Regions from separate parts of the Solibacillus sp. FSL W7-1464 genome, predicted to be linked through region 2. Evidence: riboswitches for the same ligand, from Rfam matches in the RefSeq annotation. Region 2 holds a riboswitch; the other holds the start of a gene.
The links. Region 2 has a riboswitch for FMN ahead of MKZ25_RS06090 (ECF transporter S component). Riboswitches for the same ligand answer to the same signal wherever they lie in the genome.
Positions count from the first base shown of each region.

Region 1: linked by a shared signal. The riboswitch ahead of ribE (riboflavin synthase) and the one ahead of MKZ25_RS06090 (ECF transporter S component) in region 2 are both predicted to bind FMN.

Region 1 covers NZ_JBBORC010000001.1:2,063,405-2,070,908, forward strand. The annotation lists gene MKZ25_RS10045 (DUF2812 domain-containing protein) at 1-298, opposite strand, end outside; gene MKZ25_RS10050 (DUF2812 domain-containing protein) at 475-1,653, opposite strand; gene MKZ25_RS10055 (PadR family transcriptional regulator) at 1,646-1,963, opposite strand; gene ribH (6,7-dimethyl-8-ribityllumazine synthase) at 2,103-2,567, opposite strand; partial or broken gene ribB (3,4-dihydroxy-2-butanone-4-phosphate synthase) at 2,586-3,194, opposite strand; gene ribE (riboflavin synthase) at 3,209-3,844, opposite strand; FMN riboswitch at 3,966-4,101, opposite strand; FMN riboswitch at 4,201-4,337, opposite strand; gene MKZ25_RS10075 (VC0807 family protein) at 4,655-5,338, shown strand; gene MKZ25_RS10080 (group-specific protein) at 5,452-5,832, shown strand; gene MKZ25_RS10085 (RNA polymerase sigma factor) at 5,816-6,355, shown strand; gene MKZ25_RS10090 (hypothetical protein) at 6,339-6,587, shown strand; gene MKZ25_RS10095 (SCO family protein) at 6,945-7,504, opposite strand, start outside.
Region 2 covers NZ_JBBORC010000001.1:1,277,964-1,285,467, reverse strand. The annotation lists gene glnA (type I glutamate--ammonia ligase) at 1-1,079, opposite strand, end outside; gene MKZ25_RS06105 (MerR family transcriptional regulator) at 1,120-1,515, opposite strand; gene MKZ25_RS06100 (YitT family protein) at 1,833-2,690, shown strand; gene brnQ (branched-chain amino acid transport system II carrier protein) at 2,740-4,092, opposite strand; gene MKZ25_RS06090 (ECF transporter S component) at 4,271-4,846, opposite strand; FMN riboswitch at 5,089-5,263, opposite strand; gene MKZ25_RS06085 (hypothetical protein) at 5,368-6,591, opposite strand; gene MKZ25_RS06080 (RNA polymerase sigma factor SigX) at 6,588-7,121, opposite strand; gene MKZ25_RS06075 (ATP-binding protein) at 7,283-7,504, opposite strand, start outside.

The DNA of each region.
Region 1 (7,504 bases), 790 kb from region 2:
GAGGTTCATTTGCTTTACGATCTGTCGGTGATGCAAATACGTGAAAATTGCGGTCACTCGCAATATAGTCCCAGCCGCTTTCTTCAAATAACCGGATTTTTTCACTTGATATATATTTGCTTTTTGCGAGTTCCAGCCGGTAATCCATTCGTTTGCGATCACCTTTTTTAAACTTCGCAAAATGTGTGCCAATCTCATAAAAATGAAGACCTTGCTCGGACATATCCGAAAACCAGCTTTCATGTTCCTTGATACGCCAATACTGCCCCGGTCTTAATCTGCGTACGATTTCTGCCATCGCTCTCCCTCCTCATATGTCTGACCTAACAATAAAATACAAGGGAATGTTTGTAAATAAACAATTCGGACCAGGTAACCATTTCAGCACTCACTGACGCACTAAGGAATATTGAAAATGTTCACAGCAAAGAGGCAACCCTGCCCATGCAGGATTGCCTTTTACACCGCTTAGAACTAACTTTCCGCAAGCAGCATTATTTTCTGAGCTGCATTTTCCACTAGGACATCCAGTTCTGCATATCCGTAATAACGTATATACATGACCACTTTATCTTTTGAAGCAACTAATTGTTTCATTTCTTCATCCTCGTGAATAACAAGATAATCAAGAACAGGGTGCTTACTTTCTATGAAACTTCCCCTTTCATCTCCGTATGTATGCCACTCCATCAAGTCGGACAGCAATGGTTTAGCGAATGCCTGAAATGTTAAATTGTATATTTCAGAAGAAACGCTCGGTGAATAGGTTCCGCTTTCTTCCAACCACATTTCTTCCGTCTCGAACTGTACAGGTGCAAAGATACTCCAATTTGTTGTATAACGGTTTGCCCAATCGAATTCATCTGTATAATATTCATCCCGGTTCAGCTGTGGATTTTGTTCGATATCAGCTAAACGGACAAACGGCAAGTTTTCGTCATTTTTTGGAAGTGTAAAGGTATCCATTTTTTTCAATTGATAAAATGGCATAATTAAGCCGTTTGCAAGAATAATACCTATAAAGACAACCGAAAATGCACCATTTTTTTTCAAACTTTTTTTCCAGGGAGCGTGATGATTGATGGCTTTGCCTTCATTTAAACTTTTTTTCAATTCTTTAATCGCGAGCATTGCTTTTACCGCATTAATAACATAGTAAATATAGAGGATCGTCAGGGTACTTTGCTGAACGACATATCCTTCAACCAACCGTAAAACAGGCGTTCCATCCAAAAACCACATCGCCAAAAGCATACCTAAAATCAGGGCCACTCCCAGAGAAACCCATACTAAATTAAAGACGAGTTTTTTATAAAGGCGCTGTAAAGTAAATGCCTGTTCTGCTGGATCTGTATGAATTTCGGGTGCATTGGTTTCAGCCGGCGAAGAGAAAACATGAAACCATTGATAGCTTGTAACATACTCCCAGCCGTTTTCCTCGTACAGATCAATTTGCTCATTAGTTATTAATTTTTTGTCTGTCACTTCAATCCGGTATTCGATTCGCTTCGGGTCACCTTTTTTAAAATGGGCTAAATTGGTTCCCATTTTATGAAGGTGCAGCCCTTGTAACGACATGTCCGAAAACCAGCTTTCGTGTTCTCCGATTCGCCAATAGTTCGTTGGGCGGATTTTGCGTACCGTTTTAGCCATCGTTCCCCTCCTCCAATATAGTGCTGTCGAAAATTAGAGATTGTAGACGAGCATATTCCAGTCTTAATGCACGCTCGCCTTCTTCCGTAATTTCATATATTTTTCTCCGCCCATCGTCTTTTGACAAAGCGATTAATCCGTCCTTTTGCATACGTGACAGGACACCATATAACGTTCCGGGCCCCATCTTTAAACGGCCTTTTGATACTTCTGTAATGGATTGCATTACCTGATAACCATGATTTGGGCGCATTAACGCCAATAACACATAATACATTGCTTCAGTCATCGGTCCGCCATTGTAAGACATATTCATTCCTCCACCTATTATGTCACGCGATATATCGTATAACGTAATAGTAATATACAGGAAATAATTTGTAAACTTGTTATTGAAAGCAATGAAAAAAACCACCCCAAAATTTTGGAGTGGCGTACACTATTCTATATTAAAACATTTTATTCAAGTTGGCCATTTCAATTGCGGACATTGCGCTGTCATAGCCTTTATTGCCTGCTTTTGTACCAGCACGTTCGATCGCCTGTTCGATATTTTCAGTTGTGACAATGCCGAAAATTACCGGAACTCCTGTATCCAGGCCTGCTTTTGCAATTCCTTTCGCTGCCTCGTTGCATACATAATCATAATGTGTTGTTGATCCGCGAATGACCGTACCTAATCCGATTACTGCATCATAATTATTTGTTTCAGCCATTTTCTTCGCCACAAACGGTACTTCAAAGGCACCAGGTACCCATGCTGTATCAATGTTTGCTTCTTCAACACCGTGACGTTTCAAGCCATCGAGTGCACCACTTAATAATTTATCATTAATAAATTCATTGAATCGCCCTACGACAATTCCGATTTTCAAATCTGTTCCGACTAATTGTGCTTCAAATATTTTTCCCATTTTAATTGCTCCTTTTTATACCAATACGGTAGTTAATTTTATATATTGAACTAAGTCTTCGATAGTAATAAATTTCAGTTTATGTTTTTGTGCCAGCTTTTCGAGCTGCGGCATGCGTGCCATTGAACCATCTTCGTTCATAATTTCACAGATGACCGCGACTTCATTTGAATCGCAAAGCTTTGCCAGATCGACGCCTGCTTCCGTATGCCCGCGACGCTCCAACACGCCTCCCTGTTTTGCAATGAGCGGGAACACATGGCCAGGACGATGAAAATGCTCCGGTTTTGTTGCAGGATCCAGTAATGCTAACATCGTTTTAGAACGCTCAAATGCACTAATACCTGTCGTTGTTTGGATATGATCGATACTAATCGTAAAAGCCGTTTGATATGTATCGGTATTGCTTTGCACCATTGGATGAAGAGAAAGTCTTTCTGCAATTGCAGATGAAATTGGTGTACAAATTAACCCTCTTCCATGAAGTGCCATGAAATTAATATTTTCCGGTGTAGCGAATTCTCCTAAAACTAGAAAATCCCCTTCATTTTCACGGTTCTCGTCATCTGACACAATAATAATCTCGCCGTTTTTCAATGCCTGAATTGCTTCTTCAATCGTATTCATTTTGTACCACTCCTTTAAAATCCTGTACGTTGCAATAAGTCCATTGTTATCGTACTTCCCGTTTGATTTTGTAAATGTTTTTTTACATATTTACCGATTAGATCTGTTTCAATGTTCACAACATCTCCCGGCTTTTTATAGCCTAATACAGTCTGCTCATACGTATGAGGGATTAAGGAAATGGTAATGAATGTGTCGGTCACATCAAAAATTGTTAAACTCGTGCCGTCCACTGTAATTGAGCCTTTCTTAATACATTCTGCAATCAAATGCTTTTCCATTGCCAGGTCAATATAAACGGCATTGGCAACAGGTCTTTTACGTTGTATTGTCGCAATCCCATCAACATGGCCCGAAACAATATGCCCGCCAAAACGACCATTCGCCGACATCGCCCGTTCCAGATTGACAGGCATTCCTGCTGCTAATTGCTGGAGGCTTGTTGCTTTGACCGTTTCTGGCATGACGTCCGCCAAAAATACGGATGGCGAGAATTGTTTCACTGTCAGACAGACACCGTTAACGGCAATGCTGTCCCCGAGTTGAACATCCTCTAAAATTTTGCTTGCGCGAATGGCTAGTTCCATCGCTTGTGTGGACTGGCTGATCGTTTCAACCGTTCCCAGTTCTTCAATGATTCCTGTAAACATCCTGCTCACCTCTTTTTAAAATTAAAAAAAGAACCCCGATTGAATTCGGAGTTCGATGAGAGGAAAATTGAGCATCATCAAATAAGCTTTTTGAACATAATTTTCAAAAAACTGCTGACATTGCTTCCTTCTCCCATCCAGACTGTAACTGTCGGCTTTGGACTCGCACCAAATCCTGCACACATAAAGTGGCTCACGGGCTTAGAGATCTACTCATCACCGTCGATTGGGAATTTCACCCGACCCCGAAGGAAATTATTCTTTTCATGGAAATAAAAAAATCCCGTCACAAGGCGCGACAGGAAAAGTGTATAGCAAAAAATCACATTTAAAATCAAATTTTTTAAAATGTGTTGCTATTCCTTCTCCCATCCAGACTATAACTGTCGGCTTTGGATTTGCACCAAAATCCTGCACACATAAAGTGGCTCACGGGCTTAGAGTTCAACTCATCACCGTCGATTGGGAATTTCACCCGACCCCGAAGGAAATTATTTTATTTGAAAGTTATTGTAACATACATAATTTAAAAAGCTAATAGTATTTTAGCACCTACTTACTTTTTGTTCCCTCAATCCTTTTACCTTACCCCTCTATTAAATTAAAATTTTGAAACTTTCTTCAAGGCAATACGTAGAAGAATATACATAATATTACAGTAATAGAAAAGGAGTTATTGCAAGCTGATTTTAAGTGTCTTTCATTTGCTTAGTTGCTTTTTTTCAAGTAATTCATCTATAAAACATAGTGTCGGATAATCTTCAGTATTATAAAAAATAAATACCTTTTTTAATGGTAATGGAGGCTTTTATGGCAAATAATTCACAGTCGAATAAATATTTTATCTTTCTGGAACTATTGTTCTATGTAGTTTTACCTTATGCGATATGGAAGTTTGGACGAGAGCCTCTTGGTGACTATGCCGCAATGCTGCTGTCCACTGTTCCCGGGATCATTTATACGGTTTACCGCTTTGCGAAAGATCGTCAGTTTAATGTGACGGGATTGTTTATTTTAGGTTCGATGCTTATTGGTACTACGGTTGATCTGCTGTCGGGTTCAGCCGAGCAGATGATTTGGAATAACGTATATTTAGGTCTTTTTTATACGTTTCTATTTGTCATTTTATTCATTGTGAAGCAGCCTATTTCTCTGTATATTGCAGTCGATTTTGCTTATCTGCAAGGCTATTCACGAAAGGACAGTAAGGCGTTATTCTTCCAAAAAGGGATTTTCCGGTGGTTTCAGCTGATCCAGATTGTGTTCATTATCCGAGGACTAGTTATGGCAGGAATTACGGTCTATCTTTTACGGAAGTTTGGAATTGACAGTTATGGTGACATGCTGATTTATAAACGAGTAGCGGTTTGGGTATTTTCCGGTATTTTAACGGGGATGTTCTTTTACATTAGTGTTGTTGTACAAAAATATACGAAACGATTACAGGAAAAGAATGAGCAAAATATAAAAGAACCGGAAGTTGTTACGGAATAATTATTTTATAATTTTTTGAACCTTTCTCTCCTCCTGTTTGTATAGTCATTGAAAGCATTAAAAATGGAAGTACGATATGTATTCCAAATTCAACGAGGTGAGGGGTAATGCTTATGGGTACCGGTTTTAAAGTTTCGTTAATTGCTGTTGCGGTTGAGATGATAGTTTTATTTTCAATTTTGATTCCTTTTTTCAAGAAACATATTGTTAGGGAAAACAAGAAGATCAATTATGCTAAGACAACTATCTTTTTGCGCTGGAATGTATTTGATGCGGTTACTTTAATTCTAGCTGTGTACACAATCGTCTGTGTGCAAGCTCTTAACATATTACTTTCATTTGGCGAAACAATTGAAAATTCCTATGTTCAGTTTTTTACTAACCAGGCGCAGGCATGGGTTATTGTAATGGTTGTCTATTTAGTCATGCGTATTTCAGCTGTACTAAAAAGTATTAAAGCCCGTTTTGGTGACATTTATGATGGCGAGCAATGAGGAACTGATGACCGCTTTTCAAATTGGCGATAAAGATGCATTGGCACAGCTTTACGCTCAATTGCATGAACCACTTTACTGTTTTTTGTACCGCTACACAAAGGATGAGCAACTGAGTGTTGATATTGTCCACGACAGCTTTGAATTGCTGCAAACAAAAAAGGATCAGTATGACCAGCAACGAGGTAAGGTGAAGGCCTTCTTATTTCAGATTGCCTACCGTCTAATGATAAATAAGTTGAACAGACGTAAGCGATGGCAAACACTCATGCCGTTTCTTGTACCCATTCAGAAAAAGACACTGCAAGCTGAGGACACATTGGTCATTCAACAGGCGATTTCCAACTTGCCGGATAAACAGCGGGCAGTAATTTTGCTTGCATTCTATGAAGATTTACCGCAGGAAGACATCTCCTTAATTTTAGATATCCCGGTCGGAACGGTGAAATCACGGCTGCATCATGCTATAAAGACTTTAAAAGCTGAATTAAAGGAGGATTTCCACCATGAACGAGGAATTTAATAAGGAAAAAGAGCTTTCCAATATGCTTGATTCTTATAAATTTGACATACCCGTAACAAAACTTGCGCAAAAACAGTCCACTTTTCAGAGGTTCATTCGCTACCTAGGTTCTCCTTCAAAAGATCCTTTAGAAAATTGCACGAATCAATCAAACGGGTATTTATTTTTCAATATTTTCCCTGTAGTTTGTGGTTTGTTTTTAGCAATCTTACAAGTATTTTTATTGAACTGACGCTCCTGCGGGAATGATTAAAATGGTAAGCCGGGGAAATATTAATGAGAATTTGAATAAGGTGCGAACTGTTGTATTATCGACATTTTGCACTTTTTTTGATGCCAGCTTTTATTAGAAGAAATTTGTTTATTTTAGCACTTCTGCAGCTGATTTTAGAAAAGTCGGCATGTATATTAGCTGATTCGGACCTGATATTAGCATATCCCGCTTCTTTATTAGAAGAACCGCAATTTATTAGAAAATTTGCAGGTATATTAGCACATTTAAAATTTTATTAGAAAACCCTCACTCTACAAAAAAAACTTGCTAAAAAGCTGCTCCACTTTTTTCGCAAGTTAATCTATCATTTTACTATTAATTTAGACGTTCGTCAATGAGCGCTTCCATATCACTTGCAATCGTTTCATATGGAACACCATCTTCTCCTGTGCCATAACCTGAATAGTTTTTCACGGCGATTCCTTTTTCATCCACCAGGAAAAATGTATCGGCGTGGATCACTTGATCGTCTCCTTCAATTGACTGGACAGGTGTTTTAAATGAGTTTCTGGCAAATTGTTCGATAAATTTCTGATCGTATCCTGTCAGCATATGCCATTTTGATTCGTCTACCGGTGTATGGCGCGATAAGTATTCTGTCAAACGCTCCGGTGTGTCGTAGTCCGGATCAATGGAAAACGCGACAATTTTATAATCTTCCAGCCCTTTTTTCTCCAGATGGTCCTGCACACGCGTCATATTCATCGTCATTGGCGAGCAGATCGTTGTACAGCTTGTGAAGATGAACATCGCCAGCCATGGTTCCCCTTTTAAACTTTCCAGTGTCACTTCATTGTTCCGATGGTCGGTCATTGTAAATCCACTGATTTCAAAGTTGGTCGTCGGTTTAAACTGATAATTGCTGCATGCAGTAA
Region 2 (7,504 bases):
TCCAATCCTGCCGCTAAAATAACAGCCATTGCTAAATACGGGTTTGCAGATGGGTCAACTGAACGTAATTCAATACGAGTTGATAGACCGCGAGATTCCGGAATACGCACTAACGGTGAACGGTTTTTCGGTGACCATGCCACATAACAAGGTGCTTCATAGCCTGGCACTAAACGTTTGTATGAGTTGACAGTCGGATTCGTCACCGCTGTAAATCCTTGAACGTGCTTTAATACGCCCGCCAGGAAATGTTTCGCAGTTTTTGATAATTGCAAGTCTTCCCCTTCATCCCAAAATGCATTTTTGCTGCCTTGGAATAATGATAAGTTGAAGTGCATTCCTGAACCGTTCACACCGAATAAAGGTTTTGGCATAAATGTCGCATGTAAGCCATGTTTACGCGCAATCGTTTTTACTACTAATTTGAACGTTTGGATGTTATCGCACGCTTCTACCGCGTTGGCATATTTGAAGTCAATTTCGTGTTGACCCGGAGCTACTTCATGGTGTGATGCTTCAATTTCAAAGCCCATTTCCTCAAGTTCCAGTACGATATCGCGGCGGCAGTTTTCCCCTAAATCTGTCGGTGCCAAGTCGAAATAGCCACCATCATCATTTAATTCTAATGTCGGATTGCCTTTTTCATCTAATTTAAATAAGAAGAATTCTGGTTCAGGTCCTAAGTTAAAGCTTGTAAAACCTAAGTCTTCCATTTCTTTTAACATTCTTTTTAAGTTTGAGCGTGGATCCCCTTCAAAAGGAGAGCCGTCCGGACGTGCGATGTCACAAATTAATCGGGCAACTTTCCCTTTTTCTGCAGTCCATGGGAAAATCATGAAAGTATCTAAATCCGGACGCAAATACATGTCAGATTCTTCAATACGCACGAAACCTTCAATTGAAGAACCGTCAAACATCATTTTGTTATCCAGGGCTTTATCTAACTGACTTACCGGAATTTCAACGTTTTTGATTGTTCCTAAAATATCAGTAAATTGCAGACGAATAAATTTTACATTTTTATCTGCCACAATTTTTTTAATGCTTTCTTTCGTCGCTTTGCTTGTTCCATTCACCATTACATTTGCCATACTTCAACACTCTCCTTTTTAGTTGGTCCTACTCTGTTTTATATTGAAAGAAACGCGATAAATCGCCTTGACGTAGTGATGTCTTTTGCATGCGCTGTGCTTGCTGCATTTCTTCACGTAATATCGTCCGCAATTCTGTATCTGTCACGCGAACTACGTCAGGTTTCTTTACATACTCTTTCGATCTCATTGCAAATACCTTTTTCACACCCGCCATATTAATGCCCTGGTCGAGTAACTCCCTTATTTCCAGCAATGCATCAATATCATCAAGAGAAAACATCCTTCGATTCCCTTCTGATCTGGCAGGGACGATTAGTTCATGTTCTTCATAATAACGAATTTGTCTGGCCGTTAATTCAGTCAATTGCATTACCATGCTAATCGGCAGTAACGGCATCGCTCTTCGAAATTCTCGACTCATTATCTCGCCTCCCTCTTCTTACCATTTACTTTAAACCAATGTAACATCCACTGTCAATCTAATGTTATAAAAACTAACATACGTTTTTTAGAACGATTTCATCGCATAATTCGAACATTTCCTTATTTGGTTTTTTAAACCATGTTATATTTCGAGACATACTTTATAATGAAATGAAATAAAATTTTATTGGCATATATAATTCCATAACTTGATTTCCATTTTTTACGCAATAAAATTGGTTAATTTACTCGTTGAAAAGTCATCCAGCCGAAATTGATGTATAATTATTACCATGCAAATTGAGGGGGAATTTTATGACGAAGCAAAACATCGCAAAGTCAATCGGACAAAAAATCATCGTTATTATTGGCGGTTTAATCGCCGCTTACGGATTAGAAGCTGTATTAATACCAAATAACGTATCGGATGGTGGAATCACGGGGATCAGTATCGTTATTTCTCAGCTAACGCCATTATCATTAGGCATGCTGATCGCCTTACTGAACATCCCGTTTATTTATTTAGGCTATAAACAAATCGGAAAAACCTTCGCGATTAATTCTGTTATCGGGATTGCATCATTAGCGATCGGTACTTCACTCATGCACCATGTACCGACAATCATTACAGGCGATGCCTTGCTCATTACAGTTGTAGGGGGAATCATTTTAGGTATCGGTATGGGGTTAGCACTCCGTAATGGTGGTGCGTTGGATGGGATAGACATGCTTGCTGTGCTGCTTTCAAGAAAACTGCCTTTCAGTACAAGTGACCTCATTCTATTTTTAAACTTTTTCGTTTTCATTGTTGTATCGTTTGTTTTCGGATTTAAAGGTGCATTATTATCAGCGATTGCGTACTATATCGCATCAAAAGTTATTTTAATCGTTGAAGAAGGACTAAGCGGTTCCAAAACGTATAAAATCATTACAAAAGAACCCGTTAAAATGGTCGAAACAATCCGTGACCGTTTAGGACGAAGCGCGACATTCAATACGGTATACGGTGCTTACTCCAATCAGGAATTCCAGGAAATTACATGCGTAATCAACCGGATGGAAGAAAGTAAAATAAAGTTAATCATTCGTGAAATCGATCCGAATGCCTTTGTGACTGTTTATGAAGTGGTTGAAGTTAAAGGCGGCAGCTTCAAAAAACAAAATATCCACTAAACAGAAAATGTGTGTGTAAAAGGATTTTCTCCTTTTACACACACATTTTTTAATTCGTATTTACATCATTACTAGTGTTCGGAACACATAATCCGATAACCGCTCCCACTACAGCCGGAACAATCCATCCTAAACCAATGGAATAAAGCGGTAAATAATCCGCGTAGAACGAAGAAACAGATGACAGCACACTCAATTCAAATGCCGGTACACTTCCAATCAATGCATTGTAGCCGTCAATTATACTAATAAAGAATACAAGTAAAATCGCCCCTGCAAATACAGGCTTTTTATAGTTAAACAGCGGTCCTAAAAGAGCCAATAGAATTAATACAATTGCCAGCGGGTAAAGGAACATCAGCACCGGAATCGCATAGGTAATAATATTCGTTAAACCGAAGTTTGCAATGATAAATGAAACAACACATAACATGACTACAAATGTTTTATAGCTGATTTTCGGAAACACCTCATGGAAAAACTCACTGCACGAAGTAATGAGCCCGATACTCGTTTTCAAACAGGCAAGTACAATAATAATTGCCAATAAAATCGCGCCGTAAGAACCGAAGTAATGATCTGCAACTGCAGCAAAAATTTGCCCGCCATTATCAAATGTACCTATAGCCGTTACACTCGAGGCCCCCATATAAGCAATCAGACCATAAATTAGCATCATTAATGCCATTGCAAAAATACCCGATTTCCAAGTCGCTTTTGCAATTTCTTTTTTATCTGTAATACCTGTCCGTTTAATGGCATGGATGACTACAATACCGAATGCAAGCGAAGCAAGCGCATCCATCGTATTATAACCTTCTTTGAAACCTGTCATAAATGCCTCGTTAATATAGGCTCCGGCAGGCTCAACGAATTTCCCCATAGGAGAAAACAGACTAATGCCGATTAATACAAATAAAAAGATTAAAAAGGCAGGTGTTAAGTACTTTCCGATAATGTCCATTATTTTCGCCGGATTTAACGAAAAGTAAAAAACGATCGCGAAAAAAACAAAACTGAATACCGCCAGCCACAATGCTGCCTGAGAAGGATCGATAAACGGTTCAAATCCCACGACAAACGGTACTGTTGCTGTACGCGGAATCGCAAAAAACGGTCCGATCGTCAAATACAACGCCAATGCAAAAAACAATCCAAACATCGGATGTACTTTACTCGCCAGATCACGCAGTCCATTGCTTCCCGACAATCCGATCGCCAGAATTCCTAAAAACGGTAAACCAATTGCTGTAACTAAAAAGCCAATTAGCGCGAACCAATAATTTGTCCCTGCCAATTGCCCCATTTGAATCGGAAATATTAAATTCCCTGCTCCAAAAAACATCCCAAACAGCATCGTCCCGATTACTGCATAGGTTGAAAATGGTATTTTCTTGTCCATCATATTCTCTCCCAAGATGTCATTTCATGGTGTTTTAATGAAACGTCCTAATTTTCTTAACAATGTACAATATCATATCAGTACTATAACAGAATGACAATAGTCAAAGTAAATATAAAAGGAGCAACGTCATAAAGTTAACACTTTAATGACATCACTCCATCATTTATTATAAAATTTAAGCTGAATATTGTCTGCGCTGGTTTTCAATCCATACACGCATCGAGCGGTATAGTATCGTCACGACAACAATCATCATAATTCCTTTAACAATATTAAACGGTAAAATACCCAATACGATCGTTTCGTACATATTATATTCGAAGCCTAGTAAGTACGTATACAACGGCAGGAACGCCACGTAGTTTAATGCCGCCATTCCCAGTGACATTACAACTGTAGAAATAACTAAGCCTGTCATTAACCCTTTTGCAGAAGGGAATTTTTTATAAATATAGTAAGCTGGTAAAATGAATAACACACCTGTAGCGAAGTTCGCCATATGACCTACCGGAATTCCTTCAGGAGCCCCTGTGTAAATCCAGTCAAGCACATTTTTAACAAGTTCAACTAAAATACCCGCAACAGGTCCCATTGTAATTGCCGCAATCAATGCTGGCACATCACTGAAATCAATTTGTAAAAACACTGGGAACCATGGTAGTGGGAAGTTTAACAACATTAGTACAAATGAAACCCCACTCAGCATTGCGATTGTTACGAATGACCGTAACTTCAAACTTCTTTTTTGCATATAAATCTCTCCTCTTTGCTGATTCCATCTCGCAAGAAGAAAGGACGTATCAAATCATTTCATGAAAAAACCCCTATGCTAAAAATAGAGCATAAGGGAGAAATAGGCACACTTAAATAAAGGGTCTATCTGTGCATTTGCAGCCATTCCTGTTTTTTGTATACGAAAAATATTCCGTTAACAAATAAGGAATTAGAAATAAGTACTGCAAAGCACGGCATTTTCAAAAATGACGACCGTACCTTCACCTTCTCCCATCCAGACTATACTGTCGGCTTTGGAATTGCACCAAATCCTGCACACAAAAAGTGGCTCGCGGGCTCGAAAAGTTCGACATAACTTCCTCCAAGTAAATGGTCAGAGGTTATAACTTTTATTACCGCCGGTCGGGAGTTACACCCTGCCCCGAAGATGAATCAATATGAAATTATGTAGCAATTACCTTGCTATAATTATTATTATATCTAAAAAAAAGGAATTGTAAAGCCCATTGCTTACAATTCCTAGTAAAATTATTTGAATTATTGAAATTCATAGTGAATTCGGTTTGCCGCAATCGGCTTCTCTAATCGTTTTGTGAAGTCAAAACCGCCCCATTGTTCCTGTACGATATTCTTAAATTTAACCTGTTTATCAAAACTTGCCGCTGTCATGATTAATCCTTCAATCATGCGCATTGCTTGAGCAGGTTCATAATTTTCCAAGTTTAAAGGCTCTTCAAATGTAATCGTAACGATTGACTCAGTGTCTTGCACTTTCAAATAGACGCCCGGCAATATAACCGTTCTGTATATATCATTCGCTTCCACCGTCATATTTTTTATTGCTTCTTCCACATTTGTAAAGCTCATCCGGAAATTCGGACTTAAATAGACCGCCCCATTCCGCATCTGATACATAAAATAATTATATTGAGCGTTCTCATCATTTAATAAAAACGGCTCATTTACATCGCCTACATGATCAAAGTAAATCGGTTTTCCGGACGTATTTTCAATTTTCACTTCCGTATATGCGTCGCTGAAAGTATCGACAAGGGAACCGAGATAATTTGATAAGGACGCTGTTCCGGCATCATATTGGTGATCTTCCGGTAGCGTATGAACAAGCCTGTTCTCTTCTTCTCGCAATTCACCCTTGTACGGATGATATTCGTTGAACCCGAGTGACTGCTCATCAAGCAATGGACCGAATGTTTTATAAAGTTCCAGTTTCGACGGATTTTCTTTACCCGTTTTTTCGGCAACAACTTCATTTGGAATCAATATGCTCACAGGTACACTTTCTGCATCATCCCCTGCAAGGCCAATTTCAAATAATGTGTTGTCCGCGAGCTCATTTTCATAGACCAATGTTTGCTCCGGTTGTGCTTCCGTCGAGAAACTGTTGATCATGGCGCGCTCGGTTTGTGTGGACGCATCTTCCTTCGCACTCATCGTCATATTCTCTTCCGAATCCGGAGTAGCAAGATCGAATGCTTCATTCTGCATAGTAACCGAATCATTGTTACCTATAAACTGTGCACTGATTAAAACAATTATAAATATGGACGCGATCGAAACGAATAATGGTGCCCAGCGAATACCTTTTTGATTGTTTTGCTGTATGTGAGGCGGATCTTCATTAAATACCCCTTCATCCTTTAAACGATTAAATACTTCATCTTTTGAACGATGATCGGTTACTTTCGGTGCTTTTTTCAGAAAAAGTTCAATCTCTTTTTCATCCCATTGCTCCTTTTTCATAATGGATTCGCCTCCCTTCCTTCTTGCGCTTCCAATAGCACCCTCAAATTTTTCAAAGCACGGTGTTGTGTCGTTTTCACTTTTCCGGTCGTCCATCCTAATATTTCAGCTGTTTCCTGAATTGAAAGTTCCTGAATAAACCGCATAATAATCACCATTTTCTGATCTCCTGAACATTCTTCCAATGCAACCAGCAATTGATGAAGCTGATCATTTAATTCGGTAAATTGTTCAGGTGAAGGGACCGGGCTTACGAGTTGCTCTGTCTCCCAGTCAAACGCTGTAAATGCATGCTTATCACGGACTTGTTTTTTTCTGAAATAATCGATCGCCACATTTTTTGCTATTGAAAACAGCCAAGTTTTTTCGGTACTTTTCCCTTCGAAACGGTCGTATGATTTTAATACACGAACGTATACTTCATGGGCAAGATCCTCAGCTGCCGTTCGATTTTTTACTAAGTAAAACAAGAAATTAAACACATCCTGATGATACGTATCGTATAACCGATGGAAAATGGATTGCTGCACCCATCCCACCTCCATTCACGTAATTTGTCGTATCCGAAACAAAAAAGTTACATTAATCATCTGTTTGCGAACGAACTAATCAATTAAAAAGAAAAGTCTATCACTTTGAACGATTCAAAATGATAAACTTTTCGTACTCATAAATCCATTACCCCATTAAATTAAGATAATGGCAAGTAAAATGTAAAGGTTGTTCCTTGCTGTTCCACACTATCGACAGAAATTCTGCCGTTATGCGCTTCCACAATGTTCTTTGTAATGGCCAAGCCTAAGCCCGTTCCACCTTTCGAACGCGTACGTGCTTTATCAGCTTTGTAAAACCGTTCGAATACATATGGCAAATCATCTTGGGGAATGCCCTGCCCTGTATCCTTAATTTGAAA